Regions from separate parts of the Hydrogenophaga bisanensis genome, predicted to be linked through region 1. Evidence: riboswitches for the same ligand, from Rfam matches in the RefSeq annotation. Region 1 holds a riboswitch; the other holds the start of a gene.

What was found. Region 1 has a riboswitch for cobalamin ahead of ACFQNJ_RS17525 (acyl-CoA thioesterase). Riboswitches for the same ligand answer to the same signal wherever they lie in the genome.
Region 2: another riboswitch for cobalamin. It lies ahead of ACFQNJ_RS07695 (TonB-dependent receptor domain-containing protein); the one in region 1 lies ahead of ACFQNJ_RS17525 (acyl-CoA thioesterase).

Annotation. Positions count from the first base shown of each region.
Region 1 is NZ_JBHTBX010000016.1:37,595-46,025, forward strand. Features, by position in the region: gene ACFQNJ_RS17495 (ketopantoate reductase family protein) at 1-708, shown strand, start outside; gene ACFQNJ_RS17500 (hypothetical protein) at 782-1,081, shown strand; gene ACFQNJ_RS17505 (hypothetical protein) at 1,413-1,613, shown strand; gene ACFQNJ_RS17510 (DKNYY domain-containing protein) at 1,931-3,001, shown strand; gene ACFQNJ_RS17515 (WG repeat-containing protein) at 2,998-5,907, shown strand; gene ACFQNJ_RS17520 (GNAT family N-acetyltransferase) at 5,870-6,301, opposite strand; gene ACFQNJ_RS17525 (acyl-CoA thioesterase) at 6,282-7,082, opposite strand; cobalamin riboswitch at 7,228-7,441, opposite strand; gene ACFQNJ_RS17530 (mechanosensitive ion channel domain-containing protein) at 7,524-8,111, shown strand; gene ACFQNJ_RS17535 (hypothetical protein) at 8,139-8,431, shown strand, end outside.
Region 2 is NZ_JBHTBX010000004.1:152,815-161,245, forward strand. Features, by position in the region: gene ACFQNJ_RS07675 (sulfite exporter TauE/SafE family protein) at 1-624, opposite strand, end outside; RNA gene ssrS (6S RNA) at 673-853, opposite strand; gene ACFQNJ_RS07685 (cell division protein ZapA) at 949-1,347, opposite strand; gene ACFQNJ_RS07690 (DUF904 domain-containing protein) at 1,344-1,574, opposite strand; cobalamin riboswitch at 1,628-1,860, shown strand; gene ACFQNJ_RS07695 (TonB-dependent receptor domain-containing protein) at 1,934-3,799, shown strand; gene ACFQNJ_RS07700 (cobyrinate a,c-diamide synthase) at 3,841-5,163, shown strand; gene ACFQNJ_RS07705 (cobalamin-binding protein) at 5,160-5,981, shown strand; gene cobU (bifunctional adenosylcobinamide kinase/adenosylcobinamide-phosphate guanylyltransferase) at 5,974-6,549, shown strand; gene ACFQNJ_RS07715 (ABC transporter substrate-binding protein) at 6,555-7,439, shown strand; gene ACFQNJ_RS07720 (FecCD family ABC transporter permease) at 7,436-8,431, shown strand, end outside.

The sequences.
Region 1 (8,431 bases):
GTTGCGGGCGCCGATCTGGTGCTCTTCTCGGTCAAGTCGCCCGACACGCAAGCGGGTGGCGAACAGATGCGCCCGCACCTGGCACCCGGCGCGCTGGTGCTGTGCCTGCAAAACGGCGTGGATAACGCCGAGCGTCTGCGCACCGTCCTGCCCGGCCATGAGGTGGCCGCCGCCGTGGTCTACGTGGCCACCGAGATGGCCGGCCCCGGCCATCTGCGCCATCACGGGCGGGGCGAACTGGTGATTGAGCCATCGGCCAGGAGCGCTCAGGTGATGCAGGCGCTGACGGCAGCCGGGGTGCCCACCGAGATCAGCGACAACGTGCGCGGCGCGCTATGGGCCAAGCTCATCCTCAACTGCGCCTACAACGGGCTGTCGGCCGTGGGGCGCATCGTCTACGGTGAACTGGTGCAACGACCCGGCGTGACCGACCTGATGCGCGATGTGGTCGCCGAATGCCAGGCGGTGGCCGCCGCCGACGGCGTGAGCATTCCCGGCGATGTGGCCGCTGCCGTGCGCCGCATTGCCGAGACCATGCCCACACAGTACTCGTCCACCGCCCAGGACCTGATGCGCGGCAAACCCAGCGAGATCGATCACCTCAACGGCTACGTCGTGCAAAAAGGTCAGGCCCTCGGTGTACCCACTCCGGCCAACCGGGCCTTGTGGGTGATGGTGAAGCTGGCCGAGAACGCACCTCGCGCCTGACCCGGTCTGTTCCGGTGCCATCGGTACAATCGCGCCCCTTCATTTCCACCATCTCTTTCAGGCAGGTCCGCCCATGCAGTACTCGGTCTCGCACCACAAGCTCAAGCTCATCCTCTCCGCCCAGGGCATCAAGGGCGGTGACGCTGGTGCCATTGACAAGCTGTTTGGCGGCAAAGATGGCTACTACTGGTACGGCACGCTGCGCGACATGTGCCCCGAAGGCAAGACCCTGTCCTGGGACAACCAGTACGCGATGGTGAACGCCATCCAGGCACACGAAAACGCCACCGCGGCCGAAGACGAAATGCCCGCGGAAAAGCCCACGGCGGCGCACATCGCGGCGATCTCCAAACTGCTCGCTGACCCCATCTGAAGCCAGACAGCGTTCAAGGTGACAAAATCCCCAAACGGGGGTAAACTTTGTGGATGCTTACCGCTGCGCAGTCACACAAGCACGCGAGGGTCCACTTCCGTGGATCCGGTCTGCCGCGCGGGTACTTTTCGTCAGTGACACCGCCATGAGTTGACACGGCTCGTCCGTGTCTTCCTCCCTTTGTCTGTGGCCTCCTGCGTCGGCGGCCACGACATCTACCTCCCATCAGGATTTTCCTTCGTCAGCGAACGTCTTTCGTTTGCAGACGGTTTGGTGCGTGGCCAAAAACCCGCCATCAAACGATGCGAGATGCACCTGTCACCGGAATACCATGCGCATCACTGTCGTTGTCTCCCTGTTTCTGCTCTATCACATGGTCCTGTTCGGGCTGATGTTCCAACCTGGCGAGCCAGAGCCACAAACCCTGGTGAAGGCCATCAACATGCTCTTGGTCCACGCTTGCGTGCAAGGCATCGTGATCGCTGTGCTGGCCGTGAAGCTGTTTGACAAACAGATCCTGGCAGGTGACTGAGCCCACGCCGCAGCGATGATCCTTCGCCCCATGCGCGCACTGCGATGACGGCCGGCCCTCCCTCTGGACCATGCCGGAATTCCTCCGCACGCCGTGCCAGGCGTCTGTCCGCCCCACCCCTCCGCTGATCGACAAGAATTAGCTCAAAGGTACACACCATCATCTGATCCCGCTACAGTGCTCCCGTTGCTGTCGCCGAATCAGGGATGAAGAAAGACGACCACCGTGATCGTTGGAAGCCGGGGTGCGCGCCTTGCCAATGGCTCGGGCGGCGCCTGCTGGCTTGCTTTGTCTCTCTGCTGGTCGCATGGCCTGCGATGGCATCGCCTGTGGACCCGACGATCAGTCAGAGCTATCTGAAAAGCTGGACGGGTGGGCTTCACTACTGCAGCGCCGGTCTGTGCAGCGAGCTGGGGCGGCGCGACATGCCGCAGGCCGATCGCGCCAGCTTTCGCCCCGTGTCCGAGCGCTATGCAGCGGACCGGCAGCGGGTCTACTACGAAGGCCGCGAGATTGCGGGCGCAGATCCGGCCACGCTGCGAGTGCTCGGGCCGGACCACGTGGCCGACCAGAATGCGCTTTACATCAAGGGGTTTCGTGTCCGCGAAGTCGACGCGGCCACCGCGCGCCATCTGCCCCGGCACTACGTGCTGGACCGCCAGAAGGTCTGGTACGGTGAGTTCGAGTCCGGACGATCGGACTACTTCCTGAGCGAATTGCAGGGCGCCGACCCGGCGCGCTTTCATCTGCCCGACCCGGACCAGGACACACTGGGCACCGACGGTCAACGGCTGTTCCTGGGCAAGCAGACCCTGCCACTGGCCCTGGGCAAGGACTTTCGCCTGCTGGAAAGCAAAAGCCTGCTGGCCTTCGTGTCGGACGCACGCCTGCATGTGCTTGCGTACGGTCTGCAGTGGCCTGACGCCAGCGCTGTTCGTGAGGCGGGCACCGCGCAGCGCAGCACCTGGTTGAGCCTGCCCGGGTTACCGTCGGTGCAAGGCAACGGACCCTGGCGCCTGATCAACGGCCGCTGGCTGATCGTGCAGCAGGATCGCCGATGGCGCCTGCTCGCCGACCGCGTCCAGCGACTGACGACCTTTGACGAAAGCATCTGGTACGCGGTGGCAGACGGGACGCTCTGGTATGTGCCACCGCGCCATGAGAAACCGCCGTTCGAGGTGGGCCCCGCCTCCGCCGATCTGCGCCTGCTGAGCCCGTACTACCTGATCAACAACGGCCAGGTGATCCACCACGGCAAACCCGTGGCTGGAGCGGACCCCAGCAGTTTCCGGATACCACCCAAAGGCGAATTCAAACTGAACATCGACGCCATGGACAAGCAGTGGCTGTACGACCGAGGTGAGCGTGTGGACACCAACCCACCATGAACATCCTGCCATCCAAGGCGCCCGACGCCATGCCACGCCAGTTGCACATCTGCCTGCCCACCCGCCAGGCGTGGCGATGCCTGCTGATCGACGCGCAGGGCCGCCACCTGGGATCGCCGGACGGTTTTCTCAAAGTGCGCGGCTTCGACTCCGAACCTGTGGACGGGGTGTTCTACAGTGCGGCCCAGGCGCTGGACAGCCGATGGGGTTTCATCGACACCGAGGGCCAGTGGCGCGTGCCGCCGCAGTACGACGACACACGCAATGCCGCGCCCAACGGGATGGCGCGCTTCCGTCAGAACGGCCTGTGGGGTTACATCCGCATGGATGGACATGTCCTGATCGAAGCCCGCTATGAGGAGGCCCGTCCGTTCCGGCACGGTGTGGCGGCGGTCAAGCTGCCCGGCAAGGGCTGGCGCTTCATTGACGAGAGCGGCGCCTTCACCGGCAGCAAGGAACACGACGAGCTGGCCGAGATGGGGCGCGAGGGCCTGGCCTGGGCGGGAAAACGCGACTGGGCGGTCAAAGGGGGCCGGCGGCGCATCGGTTTCGTCGACCGTGAAGGACGGTGGGTCATCGAGCCCACCTTCGGCTACGCCAACCCCTTTGGCGATCATGCGGTCACGGCGGCCACGCTCGACCACAACCACTACGGCCTGATCGACACGCGGGGCCAGTGGGTACTGGAGCCGCAACGGGACTGGCGCATCGAGACCTTCGATGACGATGGGCTGGCCAGCTTTCTGGTCGCCAAGGGCAACCACGAGCGGGGCTTCATCAACACGCAGGGACAGATCTGCATCCCGTCCGGTCGCAACGTCGGCGAACACCGCTCGTGCGGTCTGGCCCGGGCGTGGACCCAGTATTACCGCGCCGATGGCGAGCGCATGGAGCCCGCCGCGCAGCTGCGCATGGCCAGCGATTTCCGGCCCGATGCCCGGGTGGCCATTGTGCGGCTGGACGATGTCAAGGCTCACAACGACCAACCCGCACAGACCCGCAACTGGGCGCTGCTGCACACGGATGGACGCATCGTGCCGATGCCGCCGCACCTGCGGGAGCCGCTGACGGACGCCGATGACCGGCTGCACCCCGAGTACCTGAACACCCCCTGGGTCACGTTCATCGACCATGCGGGCAACCTGGTCTGGGTGGACGGCGAATTTCAGGAACAGGCCCGCGTGCACCTGCCCCCCGGACAGGCCAGCCTTCACACGTCAGCCGGCGAGGTCTGGTCCACCACGACGCACGACCTTGGACCGGTGCAGCCTTACTACATGCCGCACACGGCGCAGGTGCTGGAACACATCACCGAGGTGGCCGGCGTCGCGCCGCTGGCCGCCCAGCTGTGCGCATTGATCGAGGACCGCCTGCACCAGGCCGCCAGCGGCCAGACGCTCGAACCCTTGCCCAACCCGGATGACGATGACGACGATGGGGATGACGACGGCTACGACGAGGATGAGGGGGACGACACTGAGGACGACGACGCCCACGCCACGGACCCCGACTGGCGCAGCACCCGGCGGGAGACACGCCGCATGGCGCGCCTGCTGCGCGCCGAACGGCGCCTTTCGCGTCACTACCTGGGCGAAACACACAGCGCCGACGACCATTTCCTGACCGGGGAATGGTCCGATCACAGCGCCCTGCTGCACGACGAACTGCGCCAGATCCTGACCGATCGCTATGGCCCGCCCGATGTGCTGCCCGAATGGGCGGGTTGGCAGGAGAGCTACTTCGAGCCCGTGGGCTGGGCGGTGCCCCTGGCACAGCCGCTACCCGGTGACGATGGCCTCCTGGCCGAGCACCGTCAGCTCTGGGTCTGCCTGCACCATGCCAGCGACTCCGGGGATGGTGACGTCTGGTGGGAGAACTGGCTGCTGGTGGCACCCAGCGTGGACGCGCTGGCCCTCGCGCTGCGCGCGCGGGCCGGTCAGCCCGGCGTCCCGCCGGCACCGGATGAGGCGGAGGCCATCGACCTCGTCACCCGTCACCCCGAAGCCCTGCAGGCCCTGCCCCGCGAGCACCTGAGCAGCGCTGTGATCGACGCGGCCCTGAACGCCAGCGCCTGGGAAGTCCGATCGGTACCCAAACGACTGATGACCACCGCGCGCTACGCGCGAGCAATCGCGCACAACCGCTTGGCCTTCACCCAGGTGCCGCACGACATGCTGGATGAGGAGGTCTGCCTGGCCCATGTGGACAACAGTGGATGGCGACTGCGCGAGGTGCCCGAGCATCTGCGCACTGCTGCCGTGTGCCTGCGGGCCTTGCGTCGCTCACCGTCGGCACGCGAGCATGTCTCCCCGGCCATCCTGCAGGAGCTGCTCGACTCAGGAGAGGAAATTCCTGACCCTGCCCAACGGGCGGCCGAGCTCAAGGCCAGTATGGAGAATGTCCTGGCCCGCACCGCAGAGCTCAGGGCCCATCCCCTCATCCAGCTGTATTCAGAGCGACCGGACAAACCGTTCAAACGCGTCGGCCACGCCCTGCGTCTGTGCGGCTGGGTGATGAAGAACCTGGTGTTTGCCAAGTCCAAGGAACCGACCGAGCACCGGGGCCTGACCGGCTGGCTGGAGAGCCGGCCGTTGGTGGCGGTCATGAGCAACGCGGTAGCGAGCATCCTGGCCATCCTGTGCCACGTCCTGGTCGTCATCGACGCCTGGCAGCTGGAAGGCTGGATGGTGGCCACTGCCACCGGTGTGCTGTTCGGCCTGGCCGAGCCCTACTGGTTCTGGCGAGCCTTCTTCGGCGGCACACCCGACATCGGCCTGGGGCTCACGGCGCTGGTGCCGGTGCTGTACGTGCTGCTCTGGGTACCCCTTTACCGACGCATCGCCACCACTTATGCCCGACGCCTGCAACTCAAGCAGGACGCATCAGCGGATGACCGAGACGCCTGAGCATGTTCTCCACGGCCGGGTGACCATGATGGCAAACGATGCGCTGCACTTGCGGCAGGTGGTTGAGCGCCGTCGACAGCAGCAGCCTTCCCAATCCACGACGACGCAGTGGCTCTGCCACGCTCAAGCCCAGCTCCCAATCACCCGGGCTGGCCGAGGCCGACAGCTGCAAACTGCCCAGCAGGCCCAGGTCGGCGTCGTGGGTCATCCACGCACCCCACCAATGGTGATCGTCCCAGCGCAGCCGCTCCACCCAACCCAGCACGGCTTCGTCACTGAGCGTCAAGCCGAAACGGGCATAGCGGTCCTCGGGTGTAAGCGAAAGCAGGTGCACACCCAGAGCCCCCCGATGCGTCACCGACAGCGGCCGCAGCTCAAGGTTCGACAGCCACATACACCAGCTTGGCTTCGCTGCAGTGCCGCCGAACGCCGGTGGCCGGACACTCGGCCCACATATGCACCCGCACCTGCAGGGATCGCTTGCCCTGTGCAATCACGCGGGCGCTCACCTCAACCACGTCACCCACATGGGCTGGCTGTTTGAAGTTCAGCTCATCGCTGGCGGCCATGACCACCGTCCGGCGAACCCGCCGGGTGGCAGCGACAAAACCGGCCTTGGCCATCCATGCCATGGCTGGCCCACCATGCAGCACACCGCGGTGATTGGCATGCCCGGGAAACACGATCTCCGCGACGGTGCTCTCATCTTCCCGGGCCAACTGCGGCAAAGGCACCTGCTCTCCCGCCAGCGACGACGTTTGGGCAGGGCCCTGAGCGTCCCGATCCATCTGGCGCACCATCACGAACTCACCCGAGAGGCAGACGGTCCGTTCGCCGGTGAGCAGGGACTCGGCGACCAGTGTGGCATCCACGGTGACCGATCGGCGGCCACGCCGAATGACCTGCGCCCGGCACTCGACAAGCTGCCCCGCCAGCGCCGGCGCGGCAAAATCCAGCTGACTGACGGCAGCCGTGACCACGGCGCCCCGCAAGGTGCGACTGCCCAGAATGAAGGCCACCCGGTCGAGCATGGACAGGGCTGCGCCGCCAAACAGCGTGCCGTGGTGGTTGGACTGGTCTGGCCAGACCATGTCGACCACCGCCATGGGCGGCGGCACATCCGGCCATGGTGCATCCGGACCACCCGGCACACCCGAAACAGAAACAATGGACAAGAGACACCTCCGTCAAAGGAGGCGGGGAACGATGGAAAAGGCAAGGCAGCGGGTTGCCACGAGCAGACCGTGCACGCCATGGGGCGCAGCCGGAGGCCCGCGACAGAACCGACGGACTTGCTCCGGGACACCCCGCCCAGGCACAGACACACAACACCCCACGGCAGGTCTCCTGGCTCTCGGGTCAACGCTGTCTGTCTGCCTTCCCGGCACAAGGCCAGTGGCATGGAGGGGCAAACAGCTCACCGATCACAGTTGCGGGGGCAGCCACAGCCTGGGCAGCGATCGGATCACCGCCCTCCTGTCGTTCCCTTTTCATTCCTGCTGTCATGCAGAAAACCGCGAGGCTGGTAAAAGTGTAGCAGCCCACGTGGTTGAACTATCGTCTGCATGGTCGCCTCGAACCGCCCAACGCACATCGACCGCATCAACGTCCTGACCATGACCGACCTCAAAGATCTGCTGCCCGACTGGGCGCTTCCCTGGATCGCATCCATCACCATCGGCCTGCAGATTGCCCTGATCCTGCTGCTGGCCTTGCTGGCCCGGTCCCTTCTGCACCGCTTCATCAACCGGCTGGGCGATGACAAGCACCTGCCGGTCGACCTGGTGGTGGGGGGCCGCCGGCTGATCAGCCTGCTGGTGTTCGGCGCGGCCCTGTTGTGGGTGCTGGACCGGCTGGGGGTGTCCGGCATGGTGCTGTGGACCGCCTTCACCGGTTTTGCCACGGTGGCGGCGGTGGCGTTCTTTGCCGCCTGGAGTGTGCTGTCCAACATCTTCTGCTCCATTCTCATCTACACCACGCGCCCCTTCGGTCTGAACGACGAGGTGGAATTGCTGGAAAGCGGTGACAAACCGGGACTGGGTGGCCGCGTGCTGGACATCAACCTGATCTACACCACCCTGGAAGAGAAAGCACCCGGACCCGAGGACCAAGGCAGCTACCTGCGCGTGCCCAACAACCTGTTTTTCCAGCGCATGACACGCCTGCGCACCCGGGATCCTGTCGTGGAATCCCTGCTCGACTGACCAGAAAGACCCGACCCTATGAAACCAATGCCCGCTCGCCTTCGCACACTGGCCCTGGTGCTCGGCCTGACAACCATGGCCCTGCCAAGCGGTATCGCACAAGCGCAGACCACGGTCACGACAACCACCACGAGCACAACTGCCCGTGCAAGCCAGGCCGATGTCGAGGCGCTGATGGCGCTGGAGGACTGGCCAGGCAAACTGGCCGGTCTGCGCGAGACTTTTGCCGGCCAGATGCGCCTGGCGGTCAACAGCCCCCGGTGGCGCGACCTGTCACCCCAAGCCCGGGACGAGCTGGGCCGGCAACTGGCCGAGGTGAT
Region 2 (8,431 bases), on a different contig from region 1:
GCCCTGCACGCCCTGGCCGGCGATGACGTAGCCGATGCCGTTGGCCAGTGCAATGGGGAAGCCCAGGGCCGCGCTGGTGGCCACGGCGTTGTGAATGGGCACGTTGCACCAGGTCATGAAGGGCACGCTGACGAAGCCGCCGCCCGCGCCCACCAGGCCCGACAGGAAGCCGATGACGCCGCCGGCGCTGAGCTGGCCGGCGGTGCCGGGCAGGGTGCGGCTGGGCTTTGGCTTCTTGTCCTTGAGCATTTGCGTGGCCGAGAAGCCCACAAAGGCCGCAAACAGCAGCGCCAGCCACGAGCCCTTGAGGATGGCAAACACCCCCAGGCTGGCCAGCGCTGCGCCCAGGACGATGCCGGGGGCCAGCTTGCGGGCGATGTCCCAGCGCACGGCGCCGCGCTTGTGGTGCGCGCGCACGCTGGAGACGGAGGTGAAGATGATGGTGGCCATGGACGTGGCAATGGCCGCCTTGACCGCCAGATCCGGCGCAATGCCCCGGTTGGTGAGGATGGCCGTGATGAACGGCACCATGATCATGCCCCCACCGATGCCCAAGAGGCCTGCGAGGAAACCGGTGCACAGGCCAAGGGCGGCCAGCTCGACGATCAGAAGTGGCTCAAGCATGGGGAAGAGGGGGGTGCCGAGAAGCGGCAGAGGGAGGGTGTGGGGAATAAGGTGTCTGCGAATGCCACCGGACCGTCATCCTGAACCGGGGGTTCAGGTGGGCGAGGGCAGCGGGGCTTCGGGTTCATCTGACGCGAGACGCTCGCACCAGCCACGCAATGTACCAAGCCCGGGCTCAAAGAGCATTGGTTCAAGGAAATATAAAGCCCGGCGCGCACCGCAGACAGTGCAAATTGTAGGGCGCCAGCGATGACGCATCGCGGTGCAGGGACAAAAAAAGCCGGTGACCGACCAACGGAATGTGTCGCGTCGTCAGGCAGGCGGTCAGAGCAACTGGCCGTCGCTGCCCAGGGCCTGATCGAGCCGCCGCACCAGATCTTGCAAGCGGGCGTTGGTGGCGGCATCCACCAAGGCCCCCGCGTCGTTCGCGGGCTGAACGGCAGGTGCGGCCGGAACGGCGGCTGAAGGCACGGTCTGGCTGGCTTGCAGCAACTGGCTTTCCTTCTGCGACAGCTCGAAGGCCAGGTTCAGCGAGGCCAGCACCGCGATGCGATCGCGCGCCTTGACCTTGCCGGCGTCGCGGATGCGGCACATGGCGGTGTCCACGCGCTCGACGGCATCGAGCAGGGCGGATTCACCGCCCGGTGGGCAGGAGAGCAGGTAGCTCTGACCCATGATCTGGACCTCGATCTGCTTGCCGGGGCTTTTGACCGGGCTGTTCATGCATCACCCCCGGAGGCAGATTCCTCGGCCATGGGCGGCAGGCGTTCGAGCAGGGCGTCGATGCGTCCACGGGCCGCCTGCAGGCGAGACTTGAGGGAGTCGCGCTCGTGCTGCAGGGATTGCACCTGCTCCATCAGCAGCTGGTTGGTGCGCTGGAGCTCTTCGTGCCGCAGCAACAGGCGCTCTACGCGCTCTGTGATCTGGTCAAGGTGCTTGAGATCGGCCATGGTGTCGCAGAAGGTTGGACCCGACCATTGTAGGGTTGCCGCAAGCAGACCGGGCTTACAATGATCAGGTTGGTGCTCGCGGTGTGGATCTCACGCCGCAGTTCAACGGGAAGCAGGAGGGAAAGTCCACACCGGGCCGACCTAACCTGCGCTGCCCCCGCAACGGTAAGCAGACGAGCGCTTGCGCTCCGCTTCCACACACGGTCACTGGATGCCTGGGCATCTGGGAAGGCCGCTGGAGGTTGTTTCTGCCAGCCCGGATACCGGCCAACACGGTGGCCGCGCCCGCATGGGCGTGTCCGTGACGTCCATGCACCGTCGGGGAAGGCGGTGAGGACCTACCTGTCTGTTCTCATTTCATGAAGAAGCCAACCCTGCGCGCCGCTGCGGCCGCGCTGTCGCCTGCCATCGTGGCGGGCTCGTCCCTGTGCGTTTCCCTGGCCCACGCAGCCGACCAGCCAGCTCCCGAGGTGGTCGCCTCCCTGAGCACGGTGGTGGTCACCGCCACGCGCTCGGAGCAACCCATCACCGATGTGGTGGCCGATGTGACGGTGGTCGACCGCGATGAGATTGACCGCAGTGGGGCCGCCGCCCTGGCGGACGTGCTGGCGCGTGTGCCGGGTATCCTGGTCACGCGCAACGGAGGTCCGGCCACCACCACCAGCGTGTACCTGCGCGGTGCAGAGACCCGCTTCACGGCGGTGTTCGTGGATGGTGTGCGCATCGACTCCCAGTCCACTGGTGGTGCGACCTGGAACGCGATTCCACTGTCGCAGGTTGATCGCATCGAGGTGTTGCGAGGCCCGGCCGCCGCCATCTACGGTTCCGACGCGCTGGCCGGTGTGATCCAGATCTTCACCCGCGAAGGTGAAAAGGGATTCTTTCCCAGCGTGCGGGTGGGCGTGGGTTCGCACAGCACCCGTGAACTCAATGCCTCCTTGCGCGGCGGATCGGACACGGTGGACTATGCGCTGGGCCTGGGCGCCGAGCGCAGCGACGGCTTCAACGCCAAGCCCAGTGGCAACCCGGACCGCGACGGGTACCGCAACGAAAGCTTCTCGGGCCGCGTGGGCTGGAAGCTGGCCAAGGACCAGAAGCTGGATCTGACGGTGCTGGACAGCCGGCAGAAGGCGGGCTACGACGCCTTTACCCCGGGCAACGACGACCAGAGCAAGCACCACCTGCAGACCGTGGGCCTGAACTGGGCCGCCCGCTGGAACGAGGTGTGGAACACCCGCGTGGGCGTCACCCGTGGCACCGACCGCTACGAAACGTCGCCGTCGCCCTACCTGACCGAGACGCAGGTCAGTACCTGGCTGCTGCGCAATGAGCTCAAGCTGGGGCAGGGTCTGCTGAGTGTGGATCTGGAGCGGCGCGAGGACGATCTGCGCAACGGCAGCACCACGCCGCAGCGCACGGACCGCTACCAGAATGCGCTGGCCGTGGGTTACGGCTGGCGCGCGGGCGCCCATACGCTGCAGGTCAACGCACGTCATGACGATGACAGCGAGTTCGGTGGCGAGTCCACCGGGTCGCTGGCCTACGGGTTTGCCATCACGCCCAACCTGCGGGCCACGGCTTCGGCGGGCACGGCCTTTCGTGTGCCGACGCTGTTCCAGCGCTTCAGCATCTACGGCACGCCCGACCTGAAGGCCGAGACCGCCCGCAATCTGGAGGCCGGGCTGCGCTGGCAGTCGGGCGCAGATCGCGCGGGTGTGGTGGTCTACCGCAACGAGGTCAAGGACCTGATCGACTACATCGCCGGCCCCGGCAGCTGTGTGAACGGCGTGGGCACCTATGCGGGCTGCTATGGCAACACCGGCAAGGCGCGCTACAGCGGTGTCACCCTGACCGGGGGCACCAAGGCCGGTGTGGTGAACCTGGGCGCCTCGCTGGATCTGATGCGGCCGAAGAACCAGGAGACGGGCAAGCTGCTGGCGCGCCGCGCGGAGACGCAGGCCACCTTGACGGCCGACACCGCGCTGGGCGCCTGGCGCCTGGGCGGCGAGGTGCAGCATGTGGGCAAGCGGTACAACGATGCCGCCAACACGCAGGCGCTGTCGGCCTATACCCTGCTGAACCTGACCGCCAGCACCGGCATCGCCCGCGACTGGACGCTGCTGGCCCGCGTGGACAATGCCACCGACAAGGCCTACGAGTCGGTGCTGGGCTATGCGACGGCAGGTCGCACCTTTTACCTGGGCCTGACCTGGTCGCCGCGGTGAGCGCATTGGCCCAAGGGAGCGCACCGGTCTGTCCGGCGCTGATGGTGGCGGCCCCGGCCTCTGGCCAGGGCAAGACCACGGTCACGGCGGCGCTGGCGCGCCTGCATGCGCGGCAGGGCCGGCGGGTGCGGGTGTTCAAGTGCGGGCCGGACTTTCTGGATCCGCACTGGCACCAGCTGGCCAGCGGGCACCCGGTGCACAACCTGGACCTGTGGCTCAACGGCGAGGCGGACATCCGAGCCCGGCTGCATGAGGCGGCGTTGGACAGCGACCTGATCCTGATCGAAGGGGTGATGGGGCTGTTCGACGGCGAGCCGAGCGCGGCCGATCTGGCGGTGAAGCTGGGCATTCCGGTGCTGGCGGTGATCGACGCCGGCTCCATGGCCGGCACCTTTGGGGCGCTGGTGCACGGCCTGCGCCACTACCGCCCTGGCCTGCCCTGGGCGGGGGTGCTGGCCAACCGCGTGGCCAGTGACGGACACGAGAAGATGCTGCAGGCGTCGGTGCGCGGTGACGACCTGGGTGTTGAGCCCGGTGGTATCGACGCCGGCTGGCTGGGCGGTTTGCGGCGTGACGCGGACTTTGCCTTGCCGGAGCGTCATCTGGGCTTGACGGTGGCTTCCGAGTTGCCCGATGCGATGGCGCGCCTGGATGCGCTGGCCGATGCGATGTCGGCCACGCCGCTGGGTCGGCTGGACGCCACGGGCTGGCAGCGCTGGGCGGTGTCGTTTGAGGCGCAGCCCGCACGCGCGGTGGTGCCGTTGCTGCAAGGGCGCACGGTGGCCGTGGCGCGCGACGCGGCCTTCTGTTTCACCTATCCGGCCAATCTGGACGCGCTGCGGGCGCTGGGGGCCGAGCTGGTGTTCTTCTCGCCGGTGGCCGATGAGCTGGTGCCCGACTGCGATGCGGTCTGGCTGCCGGGGGGCTATCCGGAGTTGCATGCGCAAGCGTTGGCGGGCAGCACACGATGCCGCGTTGCGCTGGCGGCGCACATCGCGGCGGGCAAGGCGGTCTGGGCCGAGTGCGGCGGCATGATGCCGCTGTTCGACGCACTGACGCTGCTCGACGGCACACGGGTGCCGATGTGGGGGCTGCTGCCCGGTGAGGTGGCCATGCAGCCGCGCCTGGCCGCCCTCGGCCCGCAGTGCTGGGACACGGCGCGGGGTGAGCTGCGTGGTCATACCTTCCACTATTCGGTGACCGCAACACCCCTGGTGCCGGTGGCGCACACCGCACCCGGCAGCCGGTTTGGCCGTCCGGAGGCGATCTATCGCCAAGGCCCTGTGCGGGCCAGTTACTTCCACGCGTGGTTTACCTCGAATCCTGAAGCGACCGCCCAGCTGTTTCTGCCGGAGGCTGCATGACGTCTGAACGGCCCGGACCTCAACGCATCGTCTGCCTGACCGAGGAGACGACCGAGTGGCTGTACCTGCTGGGGCAGGAGGCGCGCATCGTGGGCATCAGCGGCTACACGGTGCGGCCACGCCGCGCGCGCGATGAGAAGCCCAAGGTCAGCGCCTTTCTGAACGCCAAGATCGACAAGATCCTGGCGCTGCACCCCGACTGCGTGCTCGGCTTCTCGGACCTGCAGGCCGACATCGCGGCGGCCCTGATCCGCGCCGGGGTGCAGGTGACGGTGTTCAACCAGCGCAGCGTCGAGGAAATCTTCTCCATGCTCTATCAGGTGGCGGCGATGGTGGGTTGCGCCGATGTGGGCCTGGCGCGCATCGCGGCCATGCGCCAGCGACTGGATGTCATTCGCGCTGAGGTGACCGAACTGGAAGCCGCAGGCAAGCGGCGCCCGAAGGTGTTCTTCGAGGAATGGGACGAACCGCACATCAGCGGCATCCGCTGGGTGTCGGAGCTCATGGGCATCGCCGGTGGTGACGACGTGTTCCCCGAGCTGGCGGTGCAGTCCCTGGGCAAGAACCGGATCATTGCCGATGGTGCCGAGATCGTGCGCCGTGCGCCCGACATCGTCATCGGCTCCTGGTGCGGCAAGAAGTTCCGTGCCGAAAAGGTGGCGGCGCGCACCGGCTGGCAGGACGTGCCGGCCGTGAAGACCGGACAACTGTTCGAGATCAAGTCGGCCGACATCCTGCAGCCCGGACCGGCGGCGTTGACCGACGGGGTGGAGCAGATGCACCGTATCGTCAAGGCGTGGATGGTGGCCCATGGTTGAGGTGGCACGCACAGAGTTCATCCTGGGCGGCCAGCGCAGTGGCAAGTCGCGCCGCGCGGAGTTGCTGGCCCGGGACTGGCTGGCGTCTGCGTCGGGACGCCGGGCTGTGATGGTCGCCACCGGTCAGGCCTGGGACGAGGAGATGCGCGAACGCATCGCGCGCCACCAGGCCGACCGGGCAGCTCGGGTACCGGGCATGGTGACGGTCGAAGAGCCGCTGGCGCTGGCCGATGCACTGCGACAGCACAGCGATGGGCACACGCTGATCGTGGTCGACTGCCTGACGCTGTGGCTGACGAATCTGATGATGCCGGCCGACCCGGCACAGGCGCTTGCTGAATCGGCCGTGATCGCCGCGGGTGAAGCTCTGTGCGCGGCGATCGCCGAGGCGCCTGGTCCGGTGGTATTGGTCGGCAACGAGATCGGACTGGGCGTGATTCCGATGGGCCGTGAAGTGCGCGCCTTTGTGGACGCGCTGGGCCGGCTCAACCAGCAGGTGGCGGCGACTTGCGGGCGTGTGACGCTCATGGCCGCTGGTTTGCCGCTGACGTTGAAGGACGCTGTATGAAACGGATGCTCAAGCACCTGGCGATACTCGCCTGCACGCTGCTCGCCTTGCCCGCGTTGGCCGCTTTGCAGGTCACCGATGATCGGGGTGCGGTGGTGACTTTCGATCGCGCACCCCAGCGCATCGTGAGCCTGCTGCCCTCGCTGGCCGAGACGGTGTGCGAGCTGGGGCATTGCCAGCGCCTGGTGGGTGTGGACCGCTACACCAACTGGCCTGAATCCGTGAAGGCTCTGCCCAGGGTGGGCGGCGGACTGGACCCGAACATTGAGCAGATCGTGGCGCTGCGACCGGATGTGGTGCTGATGGCCACGTCTTCGCGGGCGGGTGACCGCCTGCGCGCGCTCGGGGTGAAGGTGGTGGCGCTGGAGCCCAAGACCCATGCTGACGTGCAGCGGGTGATGCTCAAGATCGGCCAGTTGCTGGAGGTGCAGGATGCGCAGCGCATCTGGCGCGCGATCGATGCGGCGGTCATGGCGGCGGCCCAGTCGCTGCCGGCCGGGGTACGCGGGACTCGGGTGTATTTCGAGGTCAACCCCGGGCCGTATGCGGCAGGGGAGAGCTCCTTCATCGGTGAGACGCTGACGCGTCTGGGGGTGAAGAACATTGTGCCGGCCTCGCTCGGGCCTTTCCCGAAGCTCAATCCCGAATACATCGTGCGCGCCAACCCGGACCTGATCATGGTGGGCGAGCGCAGTGTGGACGGCATGATGCAGCGACCCGGCTGGCACAGCCTGCGGGCGATGCGCGGGCAGCACCTGTGCGTGTTTCCGGCCGACGAGTCCGACACCCTGGTGCGCCCGGGGCCGCGCATGGCCGAGGGCGCGCGCATCATGGCTCGCTGCCTGGCGTCCAGGGCGCCCGCGGTCAGCAAAGGGGCGGCTCGTCCATGAACGCTCGTAAAGCGTCCTGGCTCGTCGCCGCCTTGTTGCTGGCGGCGGTGCTGCTGGCCGCGCTTGGCGTCTGCGTGGGCAGTGCCGGTTTCGAGAACCTGCTCGGCCCGCTGCTGAACCCGGACCTGGACCCGGACGCCACCGCCATGGCGCAGCAGATCGTGTTCGACATCCGCCTGCCGCGCACCCTGGGTGCCTGGGGGGCGGGTGCGCTGCTGGGTTTGGCCGGGGCCGTGGCGCAGGGCCTGTTCCGCAACCCGCTGGCCGACCCTTTTCTGCTGGGCAGCGCCTCGGGTGCTTCGCTGGGCGTGGCGCTGGCGCTGGCGGCCATGGGGGGTGCGGGCGGCATGCTGGGCGCCAGCATGATGAACAGCGGCGTCGCGGTGAGCGTGTTTTCCAGCAGCGTCTGGGTGCGCCTGGGGCTGACCGGCGCGGCCTTCGGCGGTGCGGTGCTGGCGGTGCTGCTGACCCTGGTGCTCTCGCGCGGTGTGCAGCACACGCTGCGCCTGCTGCTGGCTGGTGTGGTGGTGGGCGTGGTGCTGGGCGCCATGACCCATCTGGTGCTGCTGTTCTCGCCCGAATCGCTGCAGGCCATGCAGGCCTTCATGCTGGGGTCCACCAGCTTTGTGGGCTGGACCGCCGCCGGCCTGATGGCGGGCGTGTGGGTGCTGTGCACGCTGGCGGCCTGGCTGCTGGCGCGCGTGCTCGACGGCCTGAGCCTGGGCGATGCCACGGCGCGCAGCCTGGGCCTGCCGCTGGGCCCCATGCGTGCGGCGCTGGTGGGTGTGCTGGCCCTGGCCACCGGCACCGCCGTGGCGCAGACCGGCCTGATCGCCTTCGTTGGCCTGGCCGCACCTCACCTGGTGCGTTCGCTGGTCAAGACCACCAGCAGCCGTCTGATGCTGCTGGCCAGCTGCATGGGTGGTGCCCTGCTGATGGCGGCCGACACGCTGGCGCGCTGGCTGATCGCGCCGCAGGAGCTGCCGGTGGGC